Glaciimonas sp. CA11.2: one gene and its partner. The protein of the gene in region 1 interacts with the protein of each later gene in a pairwise test. Links are inferred from orthologs where the notes say so. Each region holds a gene or a part of one and is shown on either strand. Other genes may lie near its edges.

Region 1 (16,237 bases):
TCCGACCCCCATGTCGAACTTCATGCAGATGTTGACTATTTTCCTGATTCCTGCGGCGCTGTGCTTTGTATTTGGCCGCATGGTCGGAGATATTCGTCAGGGTTGGGCAGTGCTGGCGGCGATGACCATCATCTTTGTGATTATGACGGTGGTCGTGTTGATCGCTGAGCAGCAATCACATCCGGGTTTAAGCGCGCTTGGTATTGATCAGGCCAATAGCTTGTTGCAGTCTGGCGGCAATATGGAAGGGAAAGAAACACGTTTTGGCATTAGCGCTTCGGCTTTGTTTGCCGCTATCACTACCGCTGCTTCGTGCGGTGCGGTGAATGCAATGCACGACTCCTTTACCGCACTCGGTGGCATGGTGCCATTGGCTTTGATGCAAATGGGTGAAGTGGTATTTGGTGGTGTTGGTTCGGGTCTGTACGGCATGTTGGTGTTTGCCATTATGGCGGTGTTTATTGCCGGATTAATGATCGGTCGCACGCCTGAATATCTTGGTAAAAAAATTCAGTCATTCGAAATGAAGATGACCGCGATTGCGATTCTTGCGGTGCCTTTATTGGTTCTTGGTGGCACGGCCATTGCGGTGATGGTGACAGCTGGTACGGCCGGCATTCTCAACCCCGGCGCGCATGGCTTTACCGAGATCCTGTACGCCTTCAGTTCTGCTGCTAACAATAACGGTAGCGCCTTTGGTGGCTTGTCAGCCAACACACCGTTCTACAACATCACGCTGGCAATTGCCATGTGGTTTGGACGCTTTGTGATCATTATTGCGATTCTGGCGATCGCTGGCTCGCTCGCAGCAAAGAAACGGTTGGAAGTGAATGCGGGAACGATGCCGACACATGGTCCTTTGTTCGTCGTGCTGTTGATCGGGATTGTTGTGTTAGTGGGTGTGCTGAATTATGTGCCGTCATTGGCCTTAGGTCCGATCGTTGAGCATCTGCAAATGTCCGTCGCGCCAGCGCTAGCACATTAGTCGCCACATAAATAATAAGGAACATCATGTCCTCCAACAGTTCTCGCAGTAAATTGACGTTGTTTGATTCCAAGCTACTTGGTCCTGCAATCGTCGCATCGTTTAAAAAATTGACGCCACGCACACAGCTGCGCAATCCAGTAATGTTTGTGGTGTATGTCGGTAGTATTCTCACCACGCTGCTATTTTTTCAAGCATGGTTTGGAAAAGGCGAAGCCAGTCCGGCATTCATTCTGGCTATTTCGGTCTGGCTCTGGTTCACGGTTTTGTTCGCCAACTTTGCGGAGGCATTAGCGGAAGGGCGCAGTAAAGCGCAGGCCGAATCGTTACGGGCGCTTAAGCAAACCGTGACCGCAAAAAAACTCCTTGGTGTTGAAGGAAAAAGCGGCGCTGAAAGTAAGTGGTCACCCATTTCTGCCAGTGAACTCCGCAAAGGCGATGTCGTTCTGATTGAGGCTGGCGATGTGGTGCCAGTCGATGGTGAAGTGATCGAAGGCGTCGCATCGGTCGATGAAAGCGCAATCACAGGCGAATCAGCACCGGTGATTCGTGAATCCGGTGGCGACTTTTCAGCCGTTACCGGGGGAACGCGGGTATTGTCCGATTGGCTGGTCGTCCGTGTTTCGGTTAATCCTGGTGAAGCGTTTCTGGATCGTATGATCGCCATGGTTGAAGGCGCAAAGCGGCAAAAGACGCCAAACGAAATTGCGTTGACGATTTTGCTGGTAGCGTTGACCATCGTGTTCCTGTTGGTCACCGTCACATTGTTGCCATTCTCATTGTTCAGCGTATCTGCCGCCAAATTCGGTACGCCAATCACCATTACGGTGTTGATTGCTTTGCTGGTTTGCCTGATTCCGACCACCATTGGCGGTTTGCTGTCTGCGATCGGGGTTGCTGGTATGAGCCGCATGATGCAAGCTAATGTGATCGCCACGTCAGGCCGTGCGGTCGAAGCTGCTGGTGACGTAGACGTGCTGTTGCTCGACAAAACCGGCACCATCACGCTCGGTAATCGTCAAGCCGCTACTTTTATTCCGGCACCCGGCATTAGCGAACAGCAATTGGCCGATGTTGCCCAGTTGGCCTCGCTGGCGGATGAAACGCCAGAAGGTCGCAGCATCGTCGTGTTGGCTAAACAGCGGTTTAATATTCGTGAACGCGCTATGAGTTCGCTCCATGCCGTGTTTGTTCCGTTCACGGCCCAAACGCGTATGAGTGGGGTCGACATTGGCGATCGTCTGATTCGCAAAGGCTCTTCAGAAGCGTTAAAGAGTTACGTCGCTTCTTTAGGACAGCCGTTCCCTGCCGAAGTCGCACGATCTGTCGATGACGTTGCGCGGCGCGGTAGTACACCGTTGGTTGTGGTTGATAACGGCGTGGTAATGGGCGTGGTTGAACTGAAGGATATCGTCAAAGGCGGTATCAAAGAGCGTTTTGCGGAATTGCGGCAGATGGGGATTAAAACGGTCATGATTACCGGTGACAATCGCTTGACGGCAGCTGCGATTGCTGCTGAAGCCGGGGTCGACGATTTTCTGGCCGAAGCAACCCCGGAGGATAAACTCAAACTGATTCGATCCTATCAGTCCGAAGGTCGTATGGTGGCGATGACCGGCGACGGTACCAACGATGCGCCAGCGTTGGCGCAAGCGGATGTCGCAGTGGCGATGAATAGTGGCACGCAGGCCGCTAAAGAAGCAGGCAACATGGTTGATCTGGATTCCAATCCCACCAAGTTATTGGAGATCGTAGAGATCGGCAAACAAATGCTGATGACACGCGGGGCGTTGTCAACGTTCTCGATTGCGAACGATATCGCTAAGTATTTTGCGATTATTCCAGCCGCTTTCGTCACCACTTATCCGCAACTTGCGGCGCTAAACATCATGCATCTGGCGAGCCCATCCTCAGCCATCATGTCGGCTGTCATTTTTAACGCATTGATCATCGTTGCGTTGATTCCACTGGCGCTCAAGGGGGTTAAATATCGCGCTGTTGGCGCGGCCGCTTTGTTACGCCGCAATCTGTTGATCTATGGATTAGGCGGAATCATTGCGCCATTTATCGGTATCAAGTTGATCGATATGCTGCTGTCCGCTCTTAATTTAGTTTAGGAAATTTCAAATGAAAACCTCCCCTCTCGTTATTGCTAGCGCCCCTGGCCCGATGTTGCGCCCGGCGCTTGTTTTGTTCACGGCTTTGAGTCTCATTTGCGGCATTATTTACCCTGTTGTCGTCACCGGTATTGGCAAGGTCGCTTTTGCCGATAAGGCGGCAGGTAGTCTGATTATTCAGAATGGTAAAACAGTCGGATCACGACTGATTGGACAGGAGTTTTCTGCTCCCGAGTATTTCTGGGGACGCTTGTCCGCTACCAGCCCTATGCCCTACAACGCGACCTCATCTGGGGGTTCTAATTTTGGTCCCAGTAATCCAGCGCTGATTGAGGCGGTCAAAGGCCGCGTCGCTGCACTCAAGGCTGTGGATCCTACTAATACGCTCTCTATCCCGGTCGATCTGGTCACGGCATCTGGCAGCGGGCTTGATCCAGAAATGAGTACTGCCGCCGCGTATTATCAAGCCGCTCGCGTTGCGCGCGAGAGAAAACTGAGCATCGAAGTAGTACGCGGCATCATCGACGCCAAGCAACTGACCCGCAGTGTGGGATTTCTCGGCGAGCCACGCATTAATGTGCTGGATCTCAATCTCGCGCTGGATCAAAAGCATTAATGAGAAAAAATCGCCATTGCGTACTAATTGCGCGCAGTGGCTAATGTGGATGACACTTCAGCAGGCAAGATCAACATTCCTATTTTTAGGGCAGCATCGCTTGCGCTGACGTTACTTTGATTGGCAAGTCAGGCAACTTAATCCCAATAGGATTTTTCACCAATCTTGCTTGACGTAATCTGAATGTCGCGACGCTGTTTATGCAATGGTCTTGTATGAACGATTGCGGCGCCTAAGGTTTCTTTGTCATCGCGATCAGTAATCAGTAATTAGTACGCAATATTCACCGCCACCAGCGCCAATGCGCTATTTCACTTTTACCTTTAATGCGAATGAAATAATTCATGAAAAAAATTACTCTTGCAGTGGCAATCATCATTACCTGTAGTGCTTCGTTTTCGTACGCAGAAGATGCACCTGTGCCGGATAATGTTGTTAGCTATAACGCCAGTGTGGTGTCTGACTATCGGTTTCGTGGCATTTCACAAACCAGGCTTAAGCCAGCAGTACAAGGTGGTGCCGATTATGCGAACAATCCAACCGGCTTATATGTCGGGACATGGTTGTCGACGCTGAAATGGATCAAAGATGCGGGTGGAAGCGGCAATGTTGAGTGGGACGTTTATGCGGGTAAAAAAGGAAATTTTTCCCAGAACTGGACCTATGATTTGGGTGTATTAACCTACGTTTATCCATCCAATGACTTGCACCCGAACGCGAACACCACCGAAGTCTATGGTCAGGTGGGTTATGGTCCTATGTATCTCAAATATTCCCAAGCGGTTACTAATCTTTTCGGTTTTGCTAACAGCAAGAACAGTGATTACGTGGATGTAGGTGCCAACATTGATGTGACTAACGGCTATGTGGTCAATCTTCACGTTGGTCATCAAACCGTCAAAAATAATTCCGCTTCAAGCTATAACGACTGGAGGATTGGCCTTACAAAAGACTTCGGTATATTGGCGGGTAGTGTGGCGCTGGTCGGGACCGATTCCAAAAGCTATGCCGGACCGGGTCCAGATTATAAGGATCTGGGAAAGACCGCGTTATTGTTGTCTGTGACCAAAACCTTTTGATGTTATGCAATTGATGACAAAATGCCTCTACAATCAGGGGATTGATTTCATTTAATTGCGTGGGCGGCCCCTCAATGCGTCATTGGAGGTGTGTGCTATTGGTTCATTGGTTGATTTGTTGCTGATTTTTTGTTGATTTACTCTCACTACTTATGTCATCCAATTATCCGAATAATAATGATCAACGGCCTGATCCAGACGCATTGCTGGCCCGTATGCAATCCGAACAAATCCACGCAGCACGAGGCAAGCTACGTATCTACTTTGGTGCTTCGGCTGGCGTAGGAAAAACCTATGCAATGCTTTCCGCCGCCCACAAACTCCGCGCTGACGGGCGCGAAGTGTTGGCCGGAGTCATCGAAACCCACGGACGAATCGACACGGCAACTCAGTTAACCGGTTTAGAAGTACTTCCACTAAAACAGCTCACCTATCGCGATAAGCAATTACCGGAATTCGATCTGGATGCTGCGCTAGAGCGCAAGCCATCGCTGATATTAGTCGACGAACTGGCGCATTCCAACGCACCCGGCTCCCGACATCCCAAGCGCTGGCAGGATGTGGAAGAGTTATTGAGTGCGGGTATCGATGTCTTCACCACACTCAATGTCCAGCATCTTGAAAGTCTGAATGACGTAGTTGGCGGTATCACAGGCATTCGGGTGGCGGAGACGTTGCCGGACACCGTATTTGATGCCGCTGATGAAGTGGTACAAGTGGACGTCCCGGCCGATGAGTTGCTGGCCCGATTACGCAGTGGGAAAGTCTATAAATTGCCGCAAGCCGAGCGTGCATCACGCAATTTCTTTCGCAAGGGAAATTTAATTGCCTTGCGGGAGTTGGCATTGCGTCGCACTGCCGATCGTCTTCAAGGTGACGTACAGGCATATCGGGTGGAGAAGTCGATAGGCGCGGTGTGGCAGACTGATGCAGCTTTGCTAGCCTGCGTCGGTCCAACTATTAACGCCGAACACGTGATTCGCAGCACGGCACGACTTGCGACACAATTGAACACCGAGTGGCGAGCAGTGTATGTTGAGACACCACGCCTGCAGCGAATGTCGTCAGCGCGCCGAGAGGCGATTCTGGAGACGCTCAAGCTGGCACAAAGTCTGGGCGCGACCACCGCCGTTTTAGCAGGAAACGATGTCACTCAGGTGATTGCAGATTTTGCGCGGAATCACAATATTTCAAAAATCATCGTTGGACGGAGTCAGTATTACGGTCAATGGCGTTGGCGTTCACTTTGGCCTTTGCAGAGTAATTTTGCGATGCGAATTGCCGCTCAGGCCAAGGACATTGATCTTATTGAGATCGGTCAGCCATCGATCCGGGCGGTCACTAAACAATCATCTTCTGCTACTTCGGCAATCTCTCCATCGCTCCTGAAGCCGAAGCGGATGCTTGAAAAATCGCGCTCTTTGGGATACTACTGGGCGGTTGCGGTCACGATATTGGTTACCCTCCTGGCGACTCCGATTTTGCCGTATTTTGATTTGGCAAATATCGTCATGCTTTATTTACTGGCAGAGGTATTGATCGCGGTGCGTTTTGGGCGTGGTCCAGCTATAACGGTGGCGCTGTTGAGTATTGGCGCATTCGATTTCTTTTTTGTGCCGCCACGGTTTTCGTTTGCTGTCAGCGACTTTCAATATTTGATGACGTTTGCGGTCATGCTGGCAGTCGGTCTGATTATTACGCACCTGACTACCGGTCTACGATATCAAGCACGGGTTGCGTCTTATCGTGAAGCGCGTTCCCGGGCTTTGTTTGAATTTTCCCGCGAACTATCTGGCGCGTTGCAAACTGAGCAGATATTCGAAACCAGCCGAAAATTTTTACAACGTACATTTAACGCTCAGACACTTTTGCTAGTGCCCGATTTGCACGGACGATTACAAGTCACCGTGGCGGAAGATGGAACAAATACGGATCAAAGTCTTCACGACTCAGTTCATAAGTCCCTGGATATCGGAATCGCCCAATGGGCCTTCGATAATGCCAGGAATGCAGGTATCGGCACGGATACCTTGCCAGCCAGTAATTGTCTCTATTTGCCTCTAGTTGCACCAATGCGTACCCGTGGCGTATTGGCAATTCTTCCGCACAGCCGCCGTTGGTTACTCATCCCGGAGCAGCAGCAACAACTCTACACTTTTGGGGCGTTGGCTGCGATTGCTTTAGAGCGCGTGCATTATATTGAAGTAGCCCAGGACGCATTGATCAAGATGGAGTCGGAACGTTTGCGCAATTCATTATTGTCGGCGTTGTCGCACGATCTGCGAACGCCGTTGACCGCATTGATCGGTTTGTCGGAGTCCTTAGTTCTTTCCAGGCCGCCTTTGCAAAGTGCGCAGCAAGGTTTGGCGACCGCGTTGCATGACGAGACCTTGCGCATGAGCGCACTGGTGACCAATTTGCTGGATATGGCCCGCATACAAAGTGGTGAAGTGAAACTCAACTTGCAATGGCAGCCTTTCGAAGAAGTTGTTGGTAGTGCGTTGCGCGCCAGTAGTTCACCGTTGGCCGCGCATCGGGTGGAGATCCGCGTCGCTCACAGCCTGCCGTTGGTTCGTTTCGATGCGGTACTGATTGAACGCGTATTGTGTAATTTATTAGAAAATTCTGCCAAATACTCGCCGCTTGAATCTGTTATTGTGTTGTCCGCAAAGGTGGCAGGGCGCTTCATGTCGGTCACCGTTTCGGATGACGGTCCAGGGCTTCCGACCGGTATGGAAGAGGCCATCTTCGACAAGTTCACGCGTGGTGAGCGCGAGTCGGCGAAGCCCGGCGTTGGATTAGGACTCGCAATTTGCCGTGCGATCGTCGAGGCGCATGGCGGCACTATTGGTGCAAAATCCAGTGCAGAACGCGGTGCCGAATTTACCTTTACTCTGCCGCTCGGCGTGCCACCTAGCATGCCGGATGTTGAAGAAGGTGATTTCAATCCGGTCGAACCATCTATATAAAAGGGCCATCATGAGCCAGCCACAACCCGTAGCGATTCTGGTCGAAGACGAACCACAAATCCGACGCTTCGTGCGTGCGGCGCTGGAGGACGAGGGTTGGCAAATCCATGAGGCCGACACTTTGCACCGAGGATTGATCGACACCGGCACGCGTAAGCCGAATTTGATTATTCTCGATTTGGGTTTGCCAGACGGTGATGGTATTGAATTCATTCTGGATGTCAGAAAATGGTCTAAAGTGCCGATCATCGTGTTATCCGCTCGCGTCAGTGAAAACGACAAGATTAAGGCGTTGGATGCTGGAGCGGATGACTACTTGAGCAAACCTTTTGGAGTCGGCGAGTTGCTGGCCCGGGTGCGGGCCACGTTACGTCGTCAGCATCAGCCTTTAGGGGATGCCGACGGATTGATCCGGTTTGGTGATGTAACGCTGGATCAACAGGCGCGACTGGTTACTAAAGCACAACAACAAGTGCATCTCACGCCAACTGAATATCGTTTATTGACGGTACTAGTGGCGAACGCTGGTCGGGTGGTGACCAATCCGCAGTTATTACGCGAAGTATGGGGACCGTCGCATTCCGAGAGCGGCCACTATTTGCGGATTTACATGGGCCATTTGCGCCAAAAGCTGGAAGACGATCCGGCCCAGCCAAAATATTTGCTGACGGAGACGGCAGTCGGCTACCGGATCATGTTATCCGTGTAAGTGTGGTTTGGTCGCTCTGCAAACCGGATTTTCAGCTAGGCAATTCTCTTGTGTTACTGATGTCTATAAGTCTCTCAATTTTTTTTGCATTTAGTAATTGTCATCGCCAACTGGCAACGTTAAATGGCGGTTTGACCGATGGAAGGCCTGATTGGTTAGAATAGCGTTTTTAATTCTTTTCTAAGAAGATTGCCATGGCCGCTATGACGCAAGACGAAATGAAGCAAGCTGTTGCTCGCGAAGCAATTAAATATGTCGTGGAACGCGACATTGTTGGTGTCGGTACTGGCTCCACTGCGAATTTTTTCATTGATGAACTGGCCAAGATCAAGCATTTGATCAAAGGTGCGGTCGCATCCTCTGAAGCGACAGCTGCCCGCCTGCGTAGTCATGATATTGAAGTATTTGATCTCAATCAGGTGTTGTCAATGCCGGTGTATATCGACGGTGCGGACGAAGTTAACGCGCAGGGCGCGATGATCAAGGGCGGTGGCGCGGCGCTGACGCGTGAGAAAATCGTAGCATCGGTTGCAGAAAAATTTATTTGTATCGCTGACGGCTCTAAACTCGTCAACGTATTGGGTAAATTTCCGCTGCCGGTGGAAGTGATTCCGATGGCGCAGGCGGTGGTAGCACGCAAGCTGGCAAAACTCGGCGGAGAACCGCGCTTGCGCTTCAAGGATGGTATTCCTCTCATCACCGACAACGGCTGCGTCATCATCGATATGCACGGCCTGAAGATCGTGGACCCGATTGCAATGGAAGCCCAGATCAACCAGATCACTGGCGTCGTATCGGTTGGCCTGTTTGCTAAACAAGGCGCAAACGTGTGTTTGCTGGGAACCCCGGAGGGCGTTAAAACGTTGACGTTTTAATGTGTCGATAAGTTGGGTCAGCCGCTGAATGCATTTACATTAGTTTAATTTCAGCCGCAATGAAAAAAGCCTGCAACTTCACAAGTTGCAGGCTTTTTTATCGATAAGAAGGTCAAATCTCTAGCGTCTCTACGTTAGGTCCTTGGCATACTTATTTAAGGCCTCGCCACATTCGGATTATTAATCTTGGTTTCATCGCGTGCAATCACGACACTTAATTGGGCAGGATCAATCCGACTATGGAACGCCTTATTGATCTGGTCGAGTGTCAATGCGCTGATTTTGTCTTCAAGTTGCTTACTCCATGCGTACGTTCGGTCTAGATCCAATAAGCGCACCCAGCCGGCACCGACTGCACCATCTTGCGCCCGGGCCTGAACGTTTTCTTGCAATATGCCGGATTTTGCGCGGGTCAGTTCGTCGGCAGTGAAGCCATCTTTACGAACGCGCGCCAACTCTTCCTTCACCCCTAGATCGACTTTGGAGAGATTTTGTGGAGCGGCGATCGCCTGAATGCTGAAGCTTGCAGCGCGGCTGATGGCGCTGATGCCGAGTGAAGAGCCGACGCTATAGGACAAACCATCTTTTTGGCGTATCCGGTCAGCTAGACGAGACTTCAGGCTGCCGCCTCCAAACAAGTAATTCGCCACCAACAGAGCAGGATAGTCAGGATCACTGTCGCGCATATCCAGATTCATGCGGGCAATATAGACGCCGTTTTCTTTATCTGGCGTATTGATGACCTCTGCAATCGGCGCGACATCAAAGTTTTTCCGTATCACGCGCTGGTATGGCGAGGCACTTTTCCAGTTGCCGAATTCGGCCTGAACCGTCTTAGAGATGGGTATTGGGTCGAAATCCCCGACGATGGCGATTTCACTGTGTGACGCGCCATAAAATGCCTTGTGAAAAGCAATCACCTGTTCCAGAGTGACCGCTTTGATGTTTGCGATCTTCTCGTCAACGGTGGGTGCAGACAACCAGTCACCTTTTGGATATAAATTGAAATGTTGCGCCATTGCTTCTGCTGCGCGGCTATCGGGATTGTTGCGCGAAGCCTCAAGGCCAACGAGCACTTCCTTGCGCAAACGCTCAAATTCAAGGGGATCAAAACGCGGGTGCTGAAATACATCGGCAACCAGCGCCAGCGCGCCGGGAAGATCACTACGCGTTGTCTCAAATTGATAGAGGCTGCCGCTCACCTTAAGCTTGGAAAAAGCATCTGCTAATTGCTGGCGGTTAAGTGTTGTGCTGCCGCGGCGCAGCATTGCACCGGTCATATCCGAGACAGCATTCTTATCGAATAGCGTTTTTTCATCACCCCAATTTAATTTTATGTGGACTGAAACGGTCTCGCCACGGGTTTTCTTCGGTAGCATCGCCAATTTCATATCGCCGAAAGTTTGATGCTGCGTACGTGCATCAATATTCGCCTGCGAAGGATCGAAAATTTCTCCGCTTGCCAGCCCTTGCTGCGGCTTGTAATCTTTTAGTATCTCGGCCAGCGCAGGTGCAGCCGGTACCTCGGCGCGCTGCGGTGGATCGTTTGGTTGAAAGATGCCGACAGTACGATTGTCGCGTTTAAAATATTTGGCCGCAACTTCTGCAACCTGTGCTGATGTGACTTGCTTAAGTTGGTCGCGCCCTAAAAAAAGCAAGCGCCAGTCACCCAGCGCAATGGCGCTCGACATGGCAACCCCAATTTGCTGTGGATCGTTCATCAAGTTTTCATAACCGTTGGCTGTGTTTCGTTTTATACGGTCCATTTCTTCAGCGGTTGGGGGCGTAGTTGAAAAACTTTCGATGGCGTCTACCAAGGCTGCGCGAACCGGTTCAATTGGCTCATTTTTTTTCACGACCGCAGCGATGACCAATAATCCCGGTGCATAACCGGTCATTTCATAATTGAATACCGATGTCGCCTTGCCTGTTTCGACCAAGGCTTTGTAAAGCCGCCCGTTTGGGGTGTCGGCCAGAATGCTCGCTGCGAAAGATATCGCGTTGCTGTCCGGGTGCAATTCGCTCGGTACTTTGTACGCCACGGCGACGATTTGTATGTCACCTTCACGCCGGATGACAAAGCTGCGCTCACCATCCTGCGTTGGTTCCACGGTCCAGAACTCAGGTAATTTACGGCTTGGTTTCGGCAGTTTTCCAAAGGCCTCGTTTACCCAGGTCAGCGCCTTTTCAGTGTCGAATTTGCCCGAAATGAGTAGTACCGCATTATCTGGCTGGTAATAGGTGCGATAGAACGCTTGCAGATTTTCGATCTTGACGCTCTCCACATCACTGCGGTTGCCGATAGTGGGTTTGCCATAACTATGCCAGTCAAAAGCGACGCCTTGCATGCGTTTAAACAAGACGCTGACTGGAGAGTTTTCCCCTTTCTCAAATTCATTACGAACAACGGTCATTTCACTATCGAGATCTTTTCGAGCGACAAAAGAATGCAGCATCCGATCCGCTTCAAGGTCGATGGCCCATTTCAGATTGTCATCGCTCGCTTGCGAAAATTCGTAGTAATTGGTGCGGTCAAGCGAAGTAGTGCCGTTGAAAGACATACCGCGTTGGCCGAAATCTTTTGGAATGGTCGGATGCGTTGGCGTGCCTTTGAACATCATGTGTTCCAGCAAATGCGCCATCCCGGTTTCACCATAATTTTCCTGACGCGAACCGACCAGATACGTCATATTGACGGTCACCGTTGGCTTGGTGGCATCTGGTAGCAACAACAATTTGAAGCCATTACTGAAACGGTATTCGGTGATACCTTCGGCTGAGGGGCCTTTGGTGATGTTGGCGAATTGGGTGATCTTTGCATCACTGGTCGGCAATGTCTGTGCTTCTGCAAAATAGGGCGTTACAAGCAACATCACGGTGAGTGTTAGCGCGCCAGACGATGCACGCGTCAGCAATCCAGGAATACGTCTGAAGATGTTCGCGGTTGCAGTATCAGCGAATAATGTCGAATGATGAATTTGAGGGAATAAATGCATGACGTTTTCGATCAGTTAGAGGCGTGATGGACGGGAGACGGGACGACACGATTGGTGCATGTTGTTCGGTGAGCTGATGCGTGCTGGCGGTAGCGCTGAGACAAAAAATTAAGCAACGTCAATGCCCAGCTATTACAACGAAATTCAACATCAATAAGCCGCTATCAATACATGGATTGATGACTGTATTCACATCGGGTGATGTTAATGCTACCACTTTCCGGGATCAAAAAACTGATCGGCCAAATGGTAGCGGGGAAGGGAGCGTCGTTACGAAACGAGTTTATTCTGTCGGTGGAACGTAACCGACGGCGGCATCTGCGCCGTTGCCGAAGAAATGATTTTCCATTTGTGTCGCAAGATATTTACGTGCACGAATGTCAGCCAGGTTCAGGCGATTTTCATTCACCAGCATCGTTTGATGCTTCAGCCATCCAGCCCATGCTTCTTTTGAAACGCTTTCAAAAATACGCTTGCCCAGTTCACCCGGATACGGTGGGAAATCCAATCCTTCAGCTTCTTTATCGAGTTTGATGCAATGAATAGTACGTGCCATGATTTTCCTTGTTTGTTACCTGTGAGTATCAGCGCCCACTCCGGCCTGAATGCCTGAGTGTGGCGATAAATGAGAGTCAGCGGTTAAAGTTGCTTACATTAAAGTTGTTTAATCAGTACCAATGATTTACGTTGCCAGTTATACATATGTTGACGATTTTTCGGTAAGTCGTCGACTGTCGCGCTGACAAAGCCGCGCCGCAAAAACCAATGTGAAGTTCGTGTAGTCAATACGAATAGTTTGGTCAGGCCAGCGGCGCGCGCTCGGCTTTCCATATGTTTCAGAATTTTCTCACCGTCGCCCTGCGCTTGCACTTCCGGATTAACCGTCAGACAAGCCATCTCTCCCATTTTTTCATCTGGGAAAGGGTACAACGCTGCGCAGCCAAACAGCACGCCATCATGGTCGATGACAGAGAAATAATGGATTTCGCGCTCAATCAGTTCGCGGCCGCGCTTGACCAGCGTGCCATCGGCTTCCAGTGGTTCGATCAATTTCAGGATACCGCCGACGTCCTCAATCGTTGCTTCACGCAAGCTTTCCAGATTCTCGTAAGTAATCATGGTGCCAATACCATCATGCGTAAATAATTCAAGCAACGCCGAACCATCAGTCGCAAACGGTACGATGTGCGCACGTGGCACGCCAGCGTTGCAGGATTTGATGGCGTGCTGCAAGTAGAAGGCTGAATCGGACGGCAGACAACCGCTTTCGAGCACTGCCTGCGCCTGATGAGACGATAGTTCTCGGATTTCAGTTCCTGCGGCGTCTTTCAGTAACGGCGTTTCGCTGATGAAGATCAATTTCTCGGCGCGCAGTGAAATGGCAGCGGCGACCGCAACATCTTCCATGGTCAGATTAAATGCTTCACCAGTCGGCGAAAAACCCAATGGCGAGAGCAGAACCAGATTACCCGCGCTCAAAATAGGGTGGATGGTTTCGTAGGCGATCTTACGCACCACGCCAGTCAATTGAAGGTCTGCACCATCAATCACGCCTAGTGGTCGCGCTGTCACAAAGTTGCCTGAAATAATCCTGATGGCGGCGTGCGCCATGGGGGTATTTGGCAAGCCCTGACTAAATGCCGCTTCGATATCGAGCCGTAATTCGCCCGCGGCTTCTTTTGCGCATTCCAATGCCGCGATGTCGGTGATCCGCAAGCCGTTAGAAAAGCGCGTTTCAACATTGCGTAGTGTCAATTGTTCTTCAACCTGCGGTCGTGAGCCATGCACAATCACAATTTTGATACCTAACGCGTGCAGTAACGACAGATCTTGTGCAAGCACGGGTAAGGCCCCAGCCATGACTAACTCGCCCGGAAAGGCGATCACAAAGGTCTTGCCGCGAAAGGCATGAATGTAGGGCGCGACAGAGCGCAGCCACTGGACGAATTCGGAGGTGTTTTCCATGGTGTGCATTATATACATACAGTGGCACTGAGCACACTTTGTCCCAGCAGGATTGATGTGAAAGTACGCCATCGGCGTTGGGCTTTCCTTGCCACCTCGGCGGCCCCGTACTATCGTACTGTCTTCGTCGGCCCGCCTTGCTGGGACAAGATTACGTCAATACTATAATTTTGCATTGGCATAAACCCGTCCTGTGACCTTGATTGCAATAGAAGTAACTCTTATGTTTCTGGTAATTTTAGCAATTAATGGTGTAATTCGACTGTTCATAAGAATTTGCGATGATAGTTTCTGTGACCGTTAAAATCCTGTCGGCAAGTGAAGATGTGATCTCTTCTATATCATAGAGTTGTCCAGGAATAAGTTGTATAAATTGAAAGTAAAAAATGAACGCGGTCGATTATCAGGTATTAAATAGCGCGGTGAGTTGGTTGCGACAGGGCAAGCGCGTCACATTGGTGACGGTAGTGCGCAATTGGGGATCGGCACCGCGTCCACTTGGATCGCTGTTCGCCATCACTTCCGAAGGTGATTTTACCGGATCGGTATCGGGTGGCTGTGTCGAGGATGATTTAATGGCGCGTTTTGCCGCATCCTTTCCAGAAAAAATTGAAGTCGTGCGCTACGGCATTACTGCCGAACAGGTGCGCCGGTTCGGTTTGCCATGTGGTGGCACACTCGAACTAGTGGTCGAACCGCTTGTTAATGCAGCCGCACTGGAACCGTTGCTGGAGGCGGTTGCATCCCGACGGTTGGTGCAAAGGCGGCTTAATCTTATTAGTGGCGTGGCGGTCATCGAGCCAGCAACTGCCGACTTTACGGTGCGTTTTGGCGATAATGAATTGGTTCATGTGTTCGGTCCGCATTGGCGTTTACTGATTATTGGCGCCGGTCAGGTATCAGAATATCTGGCGCAAATGGCGCCAGCGCTAGATTTTTCGGTCTATTTAAATGATCCGCGTGAAGAGCAACGGCGCAACTGGCAAACCAATGAGCAGGCTAATGGAAACACACACATAATCTCAGCGGCTTCTGCCGTTGAATGGCTTGAAGGCATGCCGGATGACGCGGTGCATGCATTTGCACCAGATAAACGGACCGTGATCGTAGCGCTCAGTCATGATCCAAAGGTAGATGATATGGCATTGATGGAAGCGTTGAAAACCGATGCGTTTTACGTCGGAGCAATCGGTTCTATGGCCAGCACCATTGCGCGCAAGGCGCGTTTGCTGACGCTGGATGTGACACAGGAAGAAGTGGATCGCTTACACGCCCCAATCGGTCTGCCGATTTTTAGTCGTTCTCCAGCGGAAATCGCGGTCTCGGTACTAGCGGAGCTGGTCGCCTTGCGCAATTGCGATGTTGTGGCGAGGTCTGTGTCAAGTTGTGCGATTGGTGCGCCGCTCGAAGAAAAGGTTGTTTCTTCGTAACGAAGGCACGATTACCTGCGCCGTGGATTCTCTCGTTTGTGACCGCTTTTCGCGAAGCGGTTGCTGCGTAGGCGTGCTGCGCTCTGTATAATTCTTATCCCATGCCAGTATCAGAATCCAATAAACCAATGCGGCCCGCAGATTCACGCCGGCCGCCACGCTCTGAAGCCCCTCCGCGTCAGGAAAATTCATCACGTCCGGCGCAATCACCTGCACCAAGTTCGATATCCGGACCTGTTCCCGTCACTATCAGCGCTGATTCAAATCGACCCCGACGTTCTGAAGGTCGTTTGCCGCGGGAAGCAAGACCGCGAACCGCACCGGAACGCAATCCACTGCCGCCGATCATATTTCCAGAGGAATTGCCTGTATCGGGCAGACGCGCTGAAATTGCTGAAGCTTTGCTGGCTAACCAGGTCATTATTGTCTGCGGTGAAACCGGATCAGGGAAAACCACGCAGTTACCGAAGATATGTCTTGAATTAGGTCGTGGTCT
Region 2 (15,661 bases), 1.8 Mb from region 1 along the record:
ATCTTCGGTCAAAAACTCCAGCTTGGTAATGCCGATGCCATGCTCACCCGAAATCACGCCATCCAGCGAACGCGCCAACTTCATAATGCGCGCAACTGCAGCGTGTGCGTCCTGCAACATGTCGTAGTGATCGGAGTTCACCGGCAAGTTGGTATGGACATTGCCATCACCGGCGTGCATGTGAAGCGCGACAAATACACGGCCACGCAATACTGTTTTATGAATAGCCGTGCATTCGTCCAATATCAACTTGAACGCGCCACCATTGAAAATCTGGCGCAATTGCGCACGGACTTCCTGCTTCCAGGAGATGCTGACGGTGCGGTCCTGAACCACGTCAAATAAACGTGCATCGGGTTGCTGAATCAAGCGCTGCTCAAACACCGCACTTAATTTATCCAGACCCAATGCTGCTAATTCCGCCTTTACGTCGGCCAGCGGTGCATCCAGTTGCTGCAAAAGATACGTCCAGCGCAGCTTCGCCTTTGCCAGCAAATCCTGCGCTTGAGGAACCCGTTGTTCCATCAACTCTGCGCCAGCGATATCATCGCCATCGGACTCTTCGCTTTTACCCAAAGGCAAATTACCTTTGGCAAAAAAGACTTGCAATTGATCTAACAACTGCAACTTGTTTTTGATCGATAACTCAATATTGATGCGTTCGATACCGTCGGTGTATTCGCCCATCCGATTGAGCGGAATGACCACGTCTTCATTAATTTTAAAGGCGTTGGTATGCTTGGAAATAGCCGCGGTACGTGAGCGATCGAGCCAGAATTTCTTCCGCGCTTCTGGACTAACGGCAACAAACCCTTCACCAACACGGTTATTCGCCAGACGCACGACTTCCGACGCTGCGTGTGCGACAGCGTTTTCATCGTCACCCACAATGTCGCCAAACAAGGCCATTTTCGGCAACACGCCGCGCTTGGACTTGGTCGAATAACCGACTGCGCGCAAATACCGCTCATCGAGATGTTCAAGACCGGCGAGGCGAATCGACGTAAATCCTTCGCCTTTTGCGGGAAGACCGTCGAGATAGTTTTTGATCTCAACGATCGATGGAATCGCATCGCGTGCCTGACCGAAAAACTCCAGACAGACGGTACGGGTGAACTTTGGCATTTTATGCAAAATCCACACGCCGGACGTGATCAGCCCGTCGCAACCTTCCTTTTGAATACCAGGCAAACCGGCTAAAAATTTATCCGTAACATCCTTGCCTAAACCCTCCTTGCGGAAAGTGCCGCCGGGTATTTCAAGAATTTCAGTCTTGAACGTCGCTTCTGCCGGATGTCCTTTTGCCGCCGGATGCCGCCATTCCAGTTTAAAACGCGCTAAAGGCGTGTCATGAATTTTGCCAAGATTGTGATCCAGTCGCGTGACATCCAGCCAATCGCCGTTTGGATCGACCATGCGCCAGCTTGCCAAATTATCAATGGCAGTGCCCCATAACAAGGCCTTTTTACCACCCGCATTCATGGCAATATTGCCGCCGATGCAGGATGCGGATGCCGAGGTTGGGTCAACCGCAAAAACGAAACCGGCCTTTTCAGCCGCATCCGCTACGCGCTTGGTTACTACACCAGCGCCGGAGAAAATAGTCGCGTATTCCGTTTGCAGACCTGGCAATACAGCCATTTCCACTTCGCCGAGTTGTTCCAGCTTTTCGGTATTGATTACTGCTGAAAACGGTGTGAGCGGAATCGCACCGCCCGTGTAACCGGTGCCGCCGCCACGCGGAATAATGGTCAGACCGAGTTCGATACAACCTTTGACCAGTCCCGCCATCTCATCTTCGCTGTCGGGTGTCAGGACCACAAACGGATACTCAACGCGCCAGTCGGTAGCATCTGTTACGTGCGATACACGTGACAGTCCGTCGAACTTGATGTTGTCTTTGGCGGTATAGCGCCCCAAAATTTTATTGGTGCGTTTACGCAAATCATAAGTCTGACGGAACTCGTCCGAAAATTTGCTAATAGCCAAACGTGCAGCCTCGACCAATGCTTCCACCTTGGCGCTACGGCGGATCGCGTCGTCGTCATGATCTTGCGCGTGTGCGATATCCAGACGACGCTTATCGACTTCTGCCAAACGATGGTTCAGCGCGTCAATCAGCGCCTGCCGACGTTTTGGATTGTCGAGCATATCGTCTTGCAAATAGGGATTGCGACGTACGACCCAAATATCGCCCAAGACTTCGTACAGCATACGTGCTGAGCGACCGGTCTGACGTTTGGAACGTAATTCATCGAGCAACGCCCACGAAGCTTCACCGAGGAGCCGAATGACAATTTCACGATCTGAAAAAGAGGTGTAATTGTAGGGAATCTCGCGCACGCGCGTAGGGGTTGCACCGTGTGGTGCATCTGATACTAGAGCTTGGATTTGTACTGGGGCGTTCATTTATATAGAGAGTGTAGGCTGCCGCTGAGTAAGCATTTTAGCCTATAGCGAAGAGTCGCGACGACAAGCTAGTGTTTGTGCGACATCAATTTGTGCATGGCCGCAATTTCAGCATCAAAATCCGTAGATTAGAATGGTTAAAATGATAACTAAAATCGCATTTGTGAAAAATTATATCTTTACAAAAATAATAGATTGCGTCATAGCAATAAGCAATTGAATCGATAAAAACAATCAACTATTAATAATTAATAGTTTTATTTTATAATTAATGTATCGCACAATCATACGAAAGCAATTATGTGGCATCAATTTATGATCGTCATCTTCGACAACGTTGCTGTCACACTCGCCGAATACGCCGAGTGCAAAGGCTAGCAGTCGGCTTATTCAGCTTAGCGCTATAACCTTTCTCATTGAACTGGAGTCTAAACATGCGCACTCGTCATCAAGTACTTACCAATCGCTACTCTGGCCTTTCTCACTTGCTAAGCGCACAACCTTGGCAAGTCCGTATCGTGCCGCCACTGGTCATGTTGTTGATCACTCCCGCATTGGCTGGCATCTTTCTGCATGGACTTATTGTATAAACAATCCGTTTCATCTGGTTAGCAATGCGTGATACGTATTATTTATACACCAGAATTACGCCATTAATTCAGAATATGGCGCTGTTAAAACAGCCAGTGCGCGAGCTGCCGCCAGAATCCATCCGGTAATGACATAAGTATCCATGTCATAGCGATATAACGTAAAAATTTGCCGATTGCCATATACATGACGCTTGGCCAGAACGACAAATGCAACCAACCTGCCAAAGTGCAAATGGGGTCGCCGATAATCGGTAACCAGCTCAATAGCATCGTTTTTGGGCCGTAATGCTCCAACCAATGGAACCAACGACTTTTGCGTTCGCGTGCAAATGCCTGCTTGGCGCTGTACCCCATCCAATAGTCCAATGCGCCACCGAGTGTATTCCCAGCGGTGGCGACCACGATGACGGACCAATAAAGCGCACCGTTAGCTTTGATGACCGCAAACACGGCGGGCTCTGAGCCCATTGGTAACAAAGTGGCGGATACAAAACTGACGATGAACACCGACCATAACCCAACGGTCGGTATCGCAAGCACGCCTAACGCCCATACAACAGCTGATTCAATCATAAAAATTTAAAAAGAAGGGGTTAAAAAAGGGCGCATGCTTTTAAAACAAGTGCCGAATACCTACCGAAATAACGACTAAATAGCAGCTTATAAAGCCATTCACGCCAACACGCAAAGCGGTCCATTATAATGATCGGCTGTCTACATTTCGGATAGACCTTAAACTTGACCTGGCGCTAGCGATTCAGGAGCTTCCTAATCTGCCGCAGCGCGCTAATTTGACCTGACCATGACTACAGATTATTTGCAGCAAATCTTGACCGCCCGCGTCTATGACGTCGCGCAGGAAACGCCACTTGAACTGGCGCGGACGCTGTCTCTGAAGATGGAGAACCAGATTTATTTCAAGCGCGAAGATATGCATAGCGTGTTTAGTTTTAAATTGCGCGGCGCATATAACAAAATGGCGAGCTTGACTCCGCAGCAACTCAAACGCGGCGTCATTTGTGCGTCCGCGGGTAATCATGCCCAAGGTCTGGCTTTGTCGGCATCTAAACTTGGTTGTCGCGCCATGATCGTTATGCCGACCACAACACCTCTGGTCAAGGTCGATGCTGTACGCGCCCGTGGCGGCGAAGTAGTGCTGTTTGGAGATTCGTACACCGAAGCCTATAACCACGCATTAACGCTGCAGAAAAAACATAAGCTGACCTTTGTGCATCCATTTGATGACCCACACGTCATTGCAGGTCAGGGTACAGTCGGCATGGAAATTCTGCGCCAGCATGCAGCACCAATTCACGCAATTTTCGTCCCTATTGGTGGCGGTGGCTTGATTGCAGGAATCGCCGCCTACGTCAAAGCGGTGCGGCCCGAAATCAAGGTGATCGGCGTCCAGACGGTCGATTCGGATGCGATGGCGCGCAGTCTTAAAGCGGGTCGCCGGATTACTTTAGCCGATGTAGGGCTATTTGCCGACGGCACTGCCGTCAAACTTGTCGGGGAAGAAACGTTTCGTCTCGCCAAACTGTATGTCGATGAAGTCATTCTGGTCGACACATTCGCAGTTTGTACCGCCATTAAAGATGTATTTCAGGACACGCGAAGTATTCTAGAACCATCCGGAGCGTTGTCAGTAGCCGGTGCCAAAGCCTATATCGAGCGCGCTAAAGGCACCCGCAAGCCGATTAAAAATCAAGTGCTGATTACCATCGCTTCCGGTGCCAATATGAACTTTGATCGGTTGCGATTCGTCTCTGAAATGGCAGATATCGGCCAATCGCGCGAAGCGGTATTTGCCGTCACGATACCAGAGGAACGCGGAAGTTTCGGTCGTTTTTGCAAATTGGTTGGTGATCGCAACGTCACTGAATTCAACTATCGCATCAGTGACGAAAAAGCTGCGCACGTTTTTGTCGGCGTGCAAACCTCAACGTACGATGAGTCTGGACAGATCGCCAAAAATTTCGAGAAGCATGGTTTCAGCACGCTTGATCTGACCCATGATGAACTAGCCAAAGTACATATCCGCCATCTGGTTGGTGGCAAAAGTGCGCTGGCGCATGATGAGTTGTTATATCGCTTTGAATTTCCTGAGCGTCCGGGCGCGCTGACGCGCTTTCTTGACTGTATGGCACCAAACTGGAATATAAGCCTATTCCATTATCGGAGCCAAGGTGGCGACGTTGGCCGTATCTTAATTGGCCTGCAAGTGCCGAAAAAGGAAATGAAAGCATTCCGTGGCTTCCTGGATAATCTAGGTTATCGCTATTGGGATGAAAGTGAGAACCCTGTCTATAAACTGTTTTTGGGATAAACTATATCTGGAATAAAGTGTCGTGATGGAAAATAATTCGGATCACTACGCAATCCCTTCATCAAAGAAATACAACGTATTTTGTTAACTATTTTTGACCTTAACCAAGGTTCATGTCTGTATGTTTATTGACCGCCAAGCTTATGTCCTGGCGGTCAAACGGTGAGTCGTTGAATCATTATGCTCGATCATTGCGTTTGATCGTTACTATCAGACCGACAACGACTACCCCGTTGATAGCGCTTCGATAAAGTTTTTTTCAATCTATATTTTCTCAAAATTCTCCATGCCACACTGGAGTTCTGGCTTTGCCGGCAATCGACGAATACGCATTTACGCACCATCAAAATCATGAACGCTCCCATTACGCCAGAATTCTCGCCGTTAGGAAAAGTTGCCACTTACACAGCTGAATACGACCCAACGTTATTGTTTTCTATCGCACGCGCTGGCAAGCGCGAAGAAATCGGGATTCGCGGCGCATTGCCGTTTTTCGGTGTCGATATCTGGAATGCGTATGAAGTATCGTGGCTCAATTTGCGTGGTAAACCGCAAGTAGCCATCGCAACCATCACGGCACCGGCGGACTCCCCGAACATCATCGAATCGAAGTCTTTCAAGCTATATCTGAACTCCTTCAATCAGACAAAATTAGCCGATACCGATGCATTGCTGGCGTTATTGCGTGCCGATTTATCGCTTGGATTTGGTACTACCGTACAGGTAATGCTGACCACAGCGGATGCATTTGCCGCTCAAATGATCAAGGAGCCGCAAGGAATATTGCTAGATCGACTAGATATTGACGTCACCGACTATCAGCCAAAACCATCTTTATTAAAAACCGACCGACATGCCATCCCCGTCAATGAAACACTTATATCGCATTTGCTCAAGTCGAATTGCTTGGTCACCGGGCAACCGGATTGGGGCAGCGTACAAATTCAATATGTCGGTACGCCCATCGATCAGGAAGGCTTACTACAGTACTTAATCAGTTTTCGCGATCACAATGAATTTCATGAACAATGCGTCGAACGCATTTTTATGGACATCATGCAACAGTGCTCGCCTCAAAAATTATCCGTTTATGCGCGTTACACCCGTCGAGGCGGATTGGATATTAATCCTTGGCGTTGCAACTTTTCAGGTCCACCACCATCCAATCGTCGTCTCGCACGTCAGTAGCATCTATTTTTCTTCTATGTACACCTTTGATTGCTCATTGTCGAATCCGCAACTGATGCATCACCTAAATGCATCGTTTAAGGCATAGAACAGTCGCTTCGCCGAAGCACTGTTTTTTGCACCAACACCTGAACAAAAATAAAAACCGATCATCATCGTTATTTTTGCATCCAAAAAATGACGTTGCCGAGTGGGAAATGTTGCTTCCACTTTTTTGCTATTTTTAATGAGTCCCTTATGGTACAAAAAAACTACTTATATTATATAAAAGCTACGATTACTCTGATCATGATGCTTTGCTTTACCACCTCTTACGCCCAAGAAGCACAAGAAACCAGCGACAGCGCCGGTTGGTGGCAACAAACTAAAAACCGTCTTGGCAACATTACCGACAATGGCGCAGAGGAAGTGTATTTATCCGGCTACGCCTATCATGGTCGGAATACCTACACTGCCGAACGGATCAGGGAGTTGAACGAAAAAGCATGGGGCATAGGCGGTGGGCGCACATTCCGCAATGCTGATGGAAATGACGAATCACTGTATTTTTTCGGGATTCGTGATTCGCACTTTAAACCACAATTAATGGCTGGATACGCCTACGAATGGGTCTTTAATGTGCCAAAAACGCCAATCGAATTTAGCGCTGGTTACACTGCTATGTTAGTCAGTCGCCAAGATTATTTCGGTGGTTTCCCGTTTCCACTGCCTTTGCCAATTGCCGGAATCGGGACAAAAAAAGCGAAATTGATGGCCTCGTATATTCCACGCTTATCCAGCAACAAGGGTAATGGCGATGTACTGTTGTTGTTTGCTCGCTTTGAGGTCGACTAAATAGCTGCTTAAAATATAACGTTTACGTCAACCAATGCGGCAACTAGGTGCTACGAGTCAGATTCAGGCCTATAATTCTGCACAACATCACTACAGTGCAGAAACTGATTCGTAAAATGACTAATCTCGCAAAAATCCTGCCATTACAAAACGTTGTACTGGATCTGGAAGTTTCCAGTAAAAAACGTGCTTTCGAACAAGCTGGACTCATGTTCGAAAACAATTGCGGCATTGCGCGCTCGACCGTCTCAGACAACCTGTTTGCGCGCGAAAGACTCGGCTCAACCGGGCTTGGTCACGGTGTTGCAGTACCGCACGGACGTGTCAAAGGTTTGAAGGCGCCGCTCGCTGCTTTTGTGCGGTTAGCCCAGCCGATTCCGTTTGAATCACCCGACGGTGAGCCAGTCGGTTTGCTGGTATTTTTGCTCGTCCCGGATCATGCGACGCAACACCATCTTGAAATCCTATCGGAAGTAGCAGAAATGTTTTCCAGCGATACTTTTAGGGAGATACTGAATACCGATCCTGATCCGCTTTCAATTCATGCAAAGCTCATTGGATGGCAGCCAATGAGCGCCGAAAATGCGACCTAAAAGGATGCAAAATAGGCCATGATTAAATGAGATTAAAAAAATAACAATAAATAAACAAGCCTCGATACGCAGTTATAAGGACTTACACAAATTGTACACGCCGGGCATGCAGACGAAAACAATCCTAAGATAAGTCTAATAAAAGAATGTGAAGGCACTGGCAGCACGAAAGACAGTACAAAATATCATGATTTATTTGTAAAAACCGGCGTATTGGGGTGAGCGCATGCAACTCCCGATTGTAGTTAATTCGCGGCGACATCCAGATTAATCGCAGGCGGTCACTCAATGCGCAGCCCTTTAACTGTTCAAACTGCCCTCCTATGCCCTCAAGTACGCCTTTATCCATTCAACAACTATACGAAGACAATCGCGAGTCGCTACAACTCGGCTGGTTTGCCGGTTTTCCGGGCGGCGAACGCCTGATTTCAGGAGATGCGGCATCGGCAGCCGATCAAGTCGGCCATTTGAATCTGATCCATCCCGGACGAATTCAGGTTTTTGGTCATCAGGAAACGCAATACTACAAACGCCTGTCTGAGACGTCACGCGCGTATCAAACGTCAGAGTTGGTCGCTGGTGCGCCACCGGCATTTATCATCGCGCAAGGACTGGCCACGCCGCCCGACATTCTGGATATTTGCGACGAAAAAAATATACCTTTATTCTCGACACCGCTGCCGGCCGCGCAGGTAATCGATTATTTACGCGTCTATTTATCAAAAAAATTAGCACAACGCATCACCATGCATGGCGTATTTATGGACGTACTCGGCGTTGGTGTACTCATTACCGGCGAATCCGGCCTCGGCAAAAGCGAACTTGGGCTTGAACTAATCTCGCGTAGTCACGGCCTGGTGGCTGACGATGCGGTCGAATTTGCCCGCATTGCGCCAAATATGATCGAAGGTCGCTGCCCGCCATTGCTACAAAACCTTTTAGAAGTGCGCGGCTTGGGTCTGCTAGATATCAAAACGATCTTTGGTGAAACTGCGGTCCGCCGCAAAATGCGCCTGAAACTGATCGTCCATCTGGTGCGTCGCGCCACTTTGGAAGAAAACTATGAACGCCTGCCGCTTGATGCGCATTACGATGATGTCCTGGGACTCCCAGTGCGCAAAGTGATCATACCGGTCGCCGCCGGTCGCAATATAGCGGTACTACTCGAAGCGGCGGTGCGCAATACCATTTTGCAATTGCGCGGCATCGACACGCTTAAAGACTTCATCGCGCGCCAACGCGCAGTCATGGACAGCGAAAGCGATATTTATTAAAGTAGTATTCGGGCAAAATAAGCACACGTGAAACGTTGGCGTGCCTCTGCACGCATTCCAAATGTGAAATTATTTCGCCAGATATGTTATGTTTCCCTACCAGACCACGTCCAACAGGGTTGACGCAACCGGTTTCGACGACTCTGATTGGCGCTGTATTGACGCCTGCTTGACCCTTATTTTGCACAAGCATCTTTAGCAATTTCGGTAAAAACACGACTCATGCGACCTATTAGACTATGCGAATAATTCTCATCACTGGCATTTCCGGCTCCGGAAAATCTGTCGCCCTTCGCGTTTTAGAGGATGCTGGCTACTTCTGCGTCGACAATTTGCCACCGACTTTATTACGGGAATTGGTCGCAACCCGCGTCGACGAGGACATCCAAATGCTCGCAGTTGCCACCGACGCACGTAGCGCCGATTCGTTGGCACGGCTTCCTTCCGATATTAAACAGCTAAAAGCCCAAGGTCATGACGTCAAAGTTATTTTTCTGACCGCCCAAACCGAAGCATTGATCGCACGCTTTTCTGAGACTCGCCGTAGTCATCCGTTATCGCATCGCTTACGTCCCGGCCAGAATCCCTCAGACCGTATGACGCTGACCGAATGCATCATTGGGGAACGTGAGTTGCTGGTAGACATTGAAGGTCTTGGTCATATCATCGACACGTCTGATTTGAGTACCAACAAACTACGCGGCTGGATCAAAGATCTGGTCGATACCGAACACGCCCCGCTGACGTTGCTGTTCGAATCGTTCGCTTTCAAGCATGGCGTGCCACTCGATGCGGATCTGGTGTTTGACGTCCGCATGCTGCCCAATCCACACTACGATCCGGTCCTGCGCCCGTTGAACGGTCGCGATCAACCGGTCATCGATTTTCTTGACGAGTTGCCGCAGGTCGCGGAGTTACTGCACGACATAGCAGGCTTCATCAGCAAATGGCTTCCGTCCTTTAAACAAGACAATCGTAGCTATCTAACGGTCGCGATCGGTTGTACCGGCGGACAACATCGGTCCGTTTATATGGTCGAACATCTTGCCCAACATTTTGAAACGACCGAGCATGTAGTCCGGCGTCATCGACAACTTAGCCACGTTGTCAGTTAATTGAGCGACCTATGTCGTTCAATTAATATCTGATCAGGTTTGATGACGCAGTGGCGCATTAAACATTTCGTAGTGCGCTTACACAAAAAGATCAGCCTGGCGAAACACTGCCAGCAATAATTTTTTGACTGGCGCTGGCAACGGTGCATCTGCTAATTTTTCTGCCGAATACCAAACATACGCTGATTGCGCCGCCATATTAAGTCGGCGTTCAAGCCGGATTTCATAAGGGGAAATCTGAAGCTTGAAATGGGTGAAAACATGCAGGAAAGACTGTAATGGCTCACACGAAGCCACCGTACCAAAGGGGGCTGTCAGCCGCGTCACTGATGATTCAATATCATGCTCCATATCGAACTCTGGCAGCGATAATAATCCGCCCCAAATACCGCTATCTGGTCGTTGCTCCAGAAGTACCTGGTTTCCATCAACAATCACCAACATACACGTTTGCTTCTCTGGAATTGTCTTTTTCGGCTTACGCACAGGCAACTCCGCCACTCTATTAGTCGCCAGCGCAACGCAACGTTGCGCCAAGGGACAAGCCATACAAGACGGTTTGCTGCGCGTGCAAAGTGTTGCTCCTAAATCCATCAGGCCTTGAGTATAAGATTCGACACCTTGCTCCGGCAACAAATCCACAGCCCGACGCCACATGGGTAACTCAATTTGCTTAGCGCCGGGGTAACCGTCAATACCGAATACGCGAGCGAATACGCGTTTGACATTACCATCCAAAATAGCTGCGCGCACACCGTAGGAAAACGCAACGATGGCCGCAGCGGTCGACCGTCCGATGCCAGGCAAATCTTCTAGCAATAAGGGATCGCTGGGAAATACACCACCGTACTCCGCCACAACGCGCTGCGCGCAGCGATGCAAATTGCGGGCGCGCGTGTAGTAACCCAATCCAGCCCAATGCGCCATCACATCTTCACTCGGCGCTTCTGCCAGACTGTGCAGGCTTGGAAAGCGCACCATAAACTTTTGATAATAAGGAATTACCGCTGTCACTTGTGTCTGCTGAAGCATGATTTCCGAGAGCCAGACACGATAGGGATCACGCGTATTTTGCCAAGGTAACGCGTGCCGTCCGTGCTGTTTCTGCCATCTAATCACAGCATCAGAAAACGTGGGATCAACGTAATGGACGAGGTGCTGATTGTTGTCTGATAGGGTCTTGCTCACGTCCGCGGCAACGACACCTTCAGCACTATTGGCAGCGATATTATTCGCAATAAGGACGCCATCACTGGCAAGAGAATTCTTCACGACACGCTTCATTTATACGGCTACTTTCAACGATTGTTTTGTGGGTTAAGCCCATCTGGCGGCGCTTATTTATGCGAAGTCAGCCTCAATTTTGCCCCATTCAACGCATTTGCCTCACTCCGATGCAGATTCGATTTTCTATTTAAAACTAGCAATCGGTAACTTCTGGTCTTCGAATAAAGGTCAGTATAGTAAGCGGCTCCGATACGCCGCAGATTAATTGCCATTACTTAATTTTATTTTTGACACGTTTTACAATAAAAAGTCGAACGCTGCCCTTGCTTCATTTGCTCGATCAACGAACCGCAGACCCGACAAGGCTCTCCGGCACGATCATAGACAAAATAACTCTGTTGAAAATAGCCAGAGCGGCCATCAGCACCAACAAAATCCCGCAAAGTGCTGCCGCCTTTTTCGATAGCACGCGCGAGAATATCGCGGATCGCGCTGGCTAATTTAGCATACCGCGCCTTGCCGATCCTCTGTGCGGCAGTCTTTGGATTGATGCCCGCCTCAAATAAACTTTCACACGCATAAATATTGCCAACACCAACAACAATATCTCCAGCCAACAATACCTGCTTGATCGGTGCGCTGCGATGACGTGTTTGGGCGTACAAAATATCGCCTGAAAAAACATCTTCTAACGGTTCCAGTCCAAGCTTGGCCAACAAGACATGCTGCGCAACCGGGCCGTCTTCCATAGCATGCCAGAGTACTGCGCCAAAACGACGTGGGTCGTTCATCCGCATCAACTGCTGACCAACAACTAAATCGAAATGATCATGCTTTTTGGGGAGCGTTGCCAGTGGCAAAATACGCAAATTTCCTGACATGCCAAGGTGAACGATCAAGGTACCATGATCAAAATGAATCAATAAATATTTACCACGTCGGCCCGTACCGCGAACCGTGCGACCGCTCAGACTTAACGACAGTTCCAAGGGAAAAGGCCAACGCAGTCCACTCCGCCGTAACACTACTTCGGTAACCATCTTGCCTTCAATATAAGGCGCGACCCCACGTCTCGTCACTTCAACTTCTGGGAGTTCTGGCATAACGTACACGCATTCAAAAAAGTTAGATGATGATAACCCGATGATATCACTTTGAAAATCAGCCCATTATCTTACTGCGTAGTCACGAGTGACCATCGATTTGGCGCTCACTTCGCAATAAACACACGAACACACCTCAAAATGCCGGGTGCATTTCAGCTATGCCGTTTTTTACGCGACGTTATTGTGAACTTGGAATAGACCAGCGCCGTTAAGGCCGCAAATAGTAAGCGGATTCTAAGATAACGCGTAAACTGCAATCCCGTGGGGCAGTCGCACATTCCGCTCTGGTTGGGCGTAAAATCAAGGCTAACTTTAAAAAGTTTAGCTGCAGCAAACACTGATTTTATTAGAACTGCCCTACAACTCTGCTTTGCTAGTCAGGATAATGCCTTGAAAAAAGCTCTTGCCATTGTAACGCTCTCGACCTTGTTGTCTGCATGTGCAGGCCTGGCGCCAACCAATAGCACCGGTGATACGAAAGATACGCCCACCGAAAAAATGGCGTCGTCTGCGCCAAAATCGGATGACGACACATCCGATGCCAACGTTAAGAAGGCCGATGAGCACCTACCGTTGGTCGAATTAACCAGTGAAATTTTGTTCAAAGAGTTGAGCTCTGAGATCGCATTTCAGCGCGGCAACTGGCAATCAGCCTACGTCACATTAATGAGTGTGGCTAAACAGACCCGCGATCCGCGTCCGGCCCGTCGCGCTGCCGAAATGGCACTCAGCGCCAAACAAGCCGGCGACGCATTGGTCGCCATTCGCTTGTGGCGTGAACTTGCCCCCGATTCAGAAGAGGCAACACAGTATTTTCTCGGCTTCATCATACTGAGCAATAATCTGGCAGAAGCACAGCCAATTTTGGAACAGCGAGTGGCGAATGCCACGCCGCAAACGCGCGGATTGATCATCTTCCAAATTCAGCGTCTGTTAAGTCGCGCGCAAGACAAAGTCGCTGCCATGCGGATGCTCGAAACCATTGTAGCGCCGTATTTAAGCATGCCGGAAGCGCATCTGGCGCTGGCGCAATCAGCTTTCTCGAATGGCGACAGTCCTCGCGCAATCGAAGAAGCCAATCTCGGATTGCAACTGAAACCGGATTCTGAGCTGGCGATCCTGACTGTGGCGCAAGTCGCACCAGACAAAGTAATTGCAGGCAAAGCACTAACCGATTTTCTCGCGTCCCACCCTAAAGCGCGTGAAGTCCGCATCGCCTATGCACGCACTTTGGTCGAACAAAAAGAATACGATAAGGCCCGCGCTCAATTTGAAATATTACTTAAAACTGACAAAGAGGATTTGACCACGCTGTTGGCCCTCGGTTTGCTTAACGCCCAAATTGGCGACACCAAAACGGCCGAAAAATACCTCACCCAATATGTTGATAAACTCGAAACGCATCCAGACGAAAATCGCGATAACACCCAAGCGCTTCAGATTTTGGCCCAAATGGCTGCAGAGCGAAATGATATTGACGGCGCACTCAAATGGCTCGCCAAGGTTGGTCCGGGTGAAGCTTACCTTGACACCCAGTTAAGACGCGCGCAATTAATAGCGAAACGTGGCGATATCGATGGCGCTAGAAAAGTTCTGGCACAAATCGAAACCAATGGCGAGGGCGAAGAAGTTCAGGTTACACAAGTCGACGCACAATTCTTGCGCGATGCGAATCGCAATATAGAAGCGCTACACGTTCTCGAAGTCGCGCTCAAACACTATCCAAAAAATACCGATCTGTTGTACGACTATGCCATGGTGGCGGAGAAACTCGACAAAGTTGCTGTCATGGAGACATCGCTGCGCAAATTGATCGAAATTGCACCTAATAGCCAGCAAGCGTACAACGCACTGGGTTACTCGCTCGCCGAGCGCAATATTCGGCTCCCGGAAGCGTTGGTTCTTATTAAGAAAGCGCTGTCACTTGCCCCTCAAGACCCATTTATTCTCGATAGCATGGGATGGGTAGAATTTCGGATGGGCAATCTGACAGAGGCAGAAGTCCACCTGCGCGCGGCTTACGGTAAATTACCCGATGTTGAAATCGGCGTTCATTTAGGGGAAGTCTTATGGACTACCGGAAAAAAAGAAGAAGCACAAAAGATATGGCGCGAACTCCGGGCCAAAGATCCTAAAAACGCCGCATTAACCAGCACGCTGACACGCCTGCACGTCCGCCTATGATAATGCCTTGGATTGTCCGCCTTTGGCAGCAGAGGATGAGCACAGACATCCCGTCAGGGTTGAATGCGTTGATTTCCAGCGGCGGACTGGGATTTCATCGGAAATTAGCGCAGTTGACAAAGCGCACTACTTTTACCGCCATTAGCCTGGCTGCCGCTTTGACGATCAGCGGTTGCGCGGCACTCACAACGCCTGCGCCACCACCCGCTTCAGCTATTAATGGCGTTAGTCGTTCGTATCATCAGGCGATTGATTTAAGTGGGCGGTTGTCGGTCCGCTATCAACAGGATGGCAAAGAACAAGCGCTGCACGGCAGCTTCACCTGGGCGCAAACTAGCCAGCACACGCTCGTTACGTTGCTTTCCCCGCTGGGTCAAACTTTGGCGACCATTGATATAACACCCAAACAATCAACTCTTCATCAAGCCGGTCAGCCATCACGCACGGCAGCAGATGTCGATCTATTGACCGCGCAAGCACTGGGATGGCCACTGCCCATTGCGGGTCTGCGGGACTGGTTGCAGGGCTTTGGTACTGATGTCAATAGCAAACCCTTTAACGTCAATCCGGCCAGCGATAACGGGGTGACAACCGTTACTACCACCGATCACTGGTCCATTCAATATGCTAGTTGGCAGCCTGCAGAAGGCGCCGCCAACCCCCTGCCGAAACGCATTGATCTGACGCGCAATACCGCGCAAGCTGGCGACGTGGCTATCCGTATCGTGATTGATAGCGCGCAGCCGCACTAAATCGTGCCATTGCATTCTTACAGACCAAAGCGGTCAGTGAGATTGCGAATGGATGGC

The links.
Region 2: the proteins of RGU75_RS12610 (region 1) and RGU75_RS04750 interact in binary tests that used the Escherichia coli proteins (3 or more experiments, as listed by UniProt). The link is inferred for Glaciimonas sp. CA11.2 from one-to-one orthologs.

Annotation. Positions count from the first base shown.
Region 1 is NZ_JAVIWL010000001.1:2,909,089-2,925,325, forward strand. What follows is about bases 4,578-7,966. They hold RGU75_RS12610 (DUF4118 domain-containing protein), read left to right. Parts: upstream 4,578-4,949; coding sequence 4,950-7,766; downstream 7,767-7,966. Other genes in these bases: RGU75_RS12605 (TorF family putative porin), read left to right, coding at 4,578-4,797; kdpE (two-component system response regulator KdpE), read left to right, coding at 7,777-7,966. Outside these bases: potassium-transporting ATPase subunit KdpA, read left to right, coding at 1-985; potassium-transporting ATPase subunit KdpB, read left to right, coding at 1,012-3,102; potassium-transporting ATPase subunit KdpC, read left to right, coding at 3,113-3,718; more of RGU75_RS12605, read left to right, coding at 4,063-4,577; more of kdpE, read left to right, coding at 7,967-8,475; ribose-5-phosphate isomerase RpiA, read left to right, coding at 8,679-9,350; RGU75_RS12625 (M16 family metallopeptidase), read right to left, coding at 9,506-12,223; RGU75_RS12630 (oxidative damage protection protein), read right to left, coding at 12,630-12,902; argA (amino-acid N-acetyltransferase), read right to left, coding at 13,001-14,311; RGU75_RS12640 (XdhC family protein), read left to right, coding at 14,698-15,741; ATP-dependent RNA helicase HrpA, read left to right, coding at 15,870-16,237. UniProt on the Escherichia coli protein: Member of the two-component regulatory system KdpD/KdpE involved in the regulation of the kdp operon. KdpD may function as a membrane-associated protein kinase that phosphorylates KdpE in response to environmental signals.
Region 2 is NZ_JAVIWL010000001.1:1,106,666-1,122,326, forward strand. Bases 6,395-9,207 are described here. They hold RGU75_RS04750 (PTS sugar transporter subunit IIA), read left to right. Parts: upstream 6,395-7,469; coding sequence 7,470-7,946; downstream 7,947-9,207. Other genes in these bases: queF (NADPH-dependent 7-cyano-7-deazaguanine reductase QueF), read left to right, coding at 6,395-6,519; RGU75_RS04745 (hypothetical protein), read left to right, coding at 6,808-7,353; hprK (HPr(Ser) kinase/phosphatase), read left to right, coding at 8,270-9,207. In the rest of the region: RGU75_RS04720 (FAD/FMN-binding oxidoreductase), read right to left, coding at 1-2,409; RGU75_RS04725 (hypothetical protein), read left to right, coding at 2,844-2,999; RGU75_RS04730 (YqaA family protein), read right to left, coding at 3,084-3,575; ilvA (threonine ammonia-lyase, biosynthetic), read left to right, coding at 3,805-5,331; more of queF, read left to right, coding at 5,683-6,394; more of hprK, read left to right, coding at 9,208-9,220; RNase adapter RapZ, read left to right, coding at 9,460-10,335; mutY (A/G-specific adenine glycosylase), read right to left, coding at 10,414-11,523; mutM (bifunctional DNA-formamidopyrimidine glycosylase/DNA-(apurinic or apyrimidinic site) lyase), read right to left, coding at 11,844-12,665; RGU75_RS04775 (tetratricopeptide repeat protein), read left to right, coding at 13,059-14,852; RGU75_RS04780 (outer membrane lipoprotein LolB), read left to right, coding at 14,888-15,604. UniProt on the Escherichia coli protein: Seems to have a role in regulating nitrogen assimilation.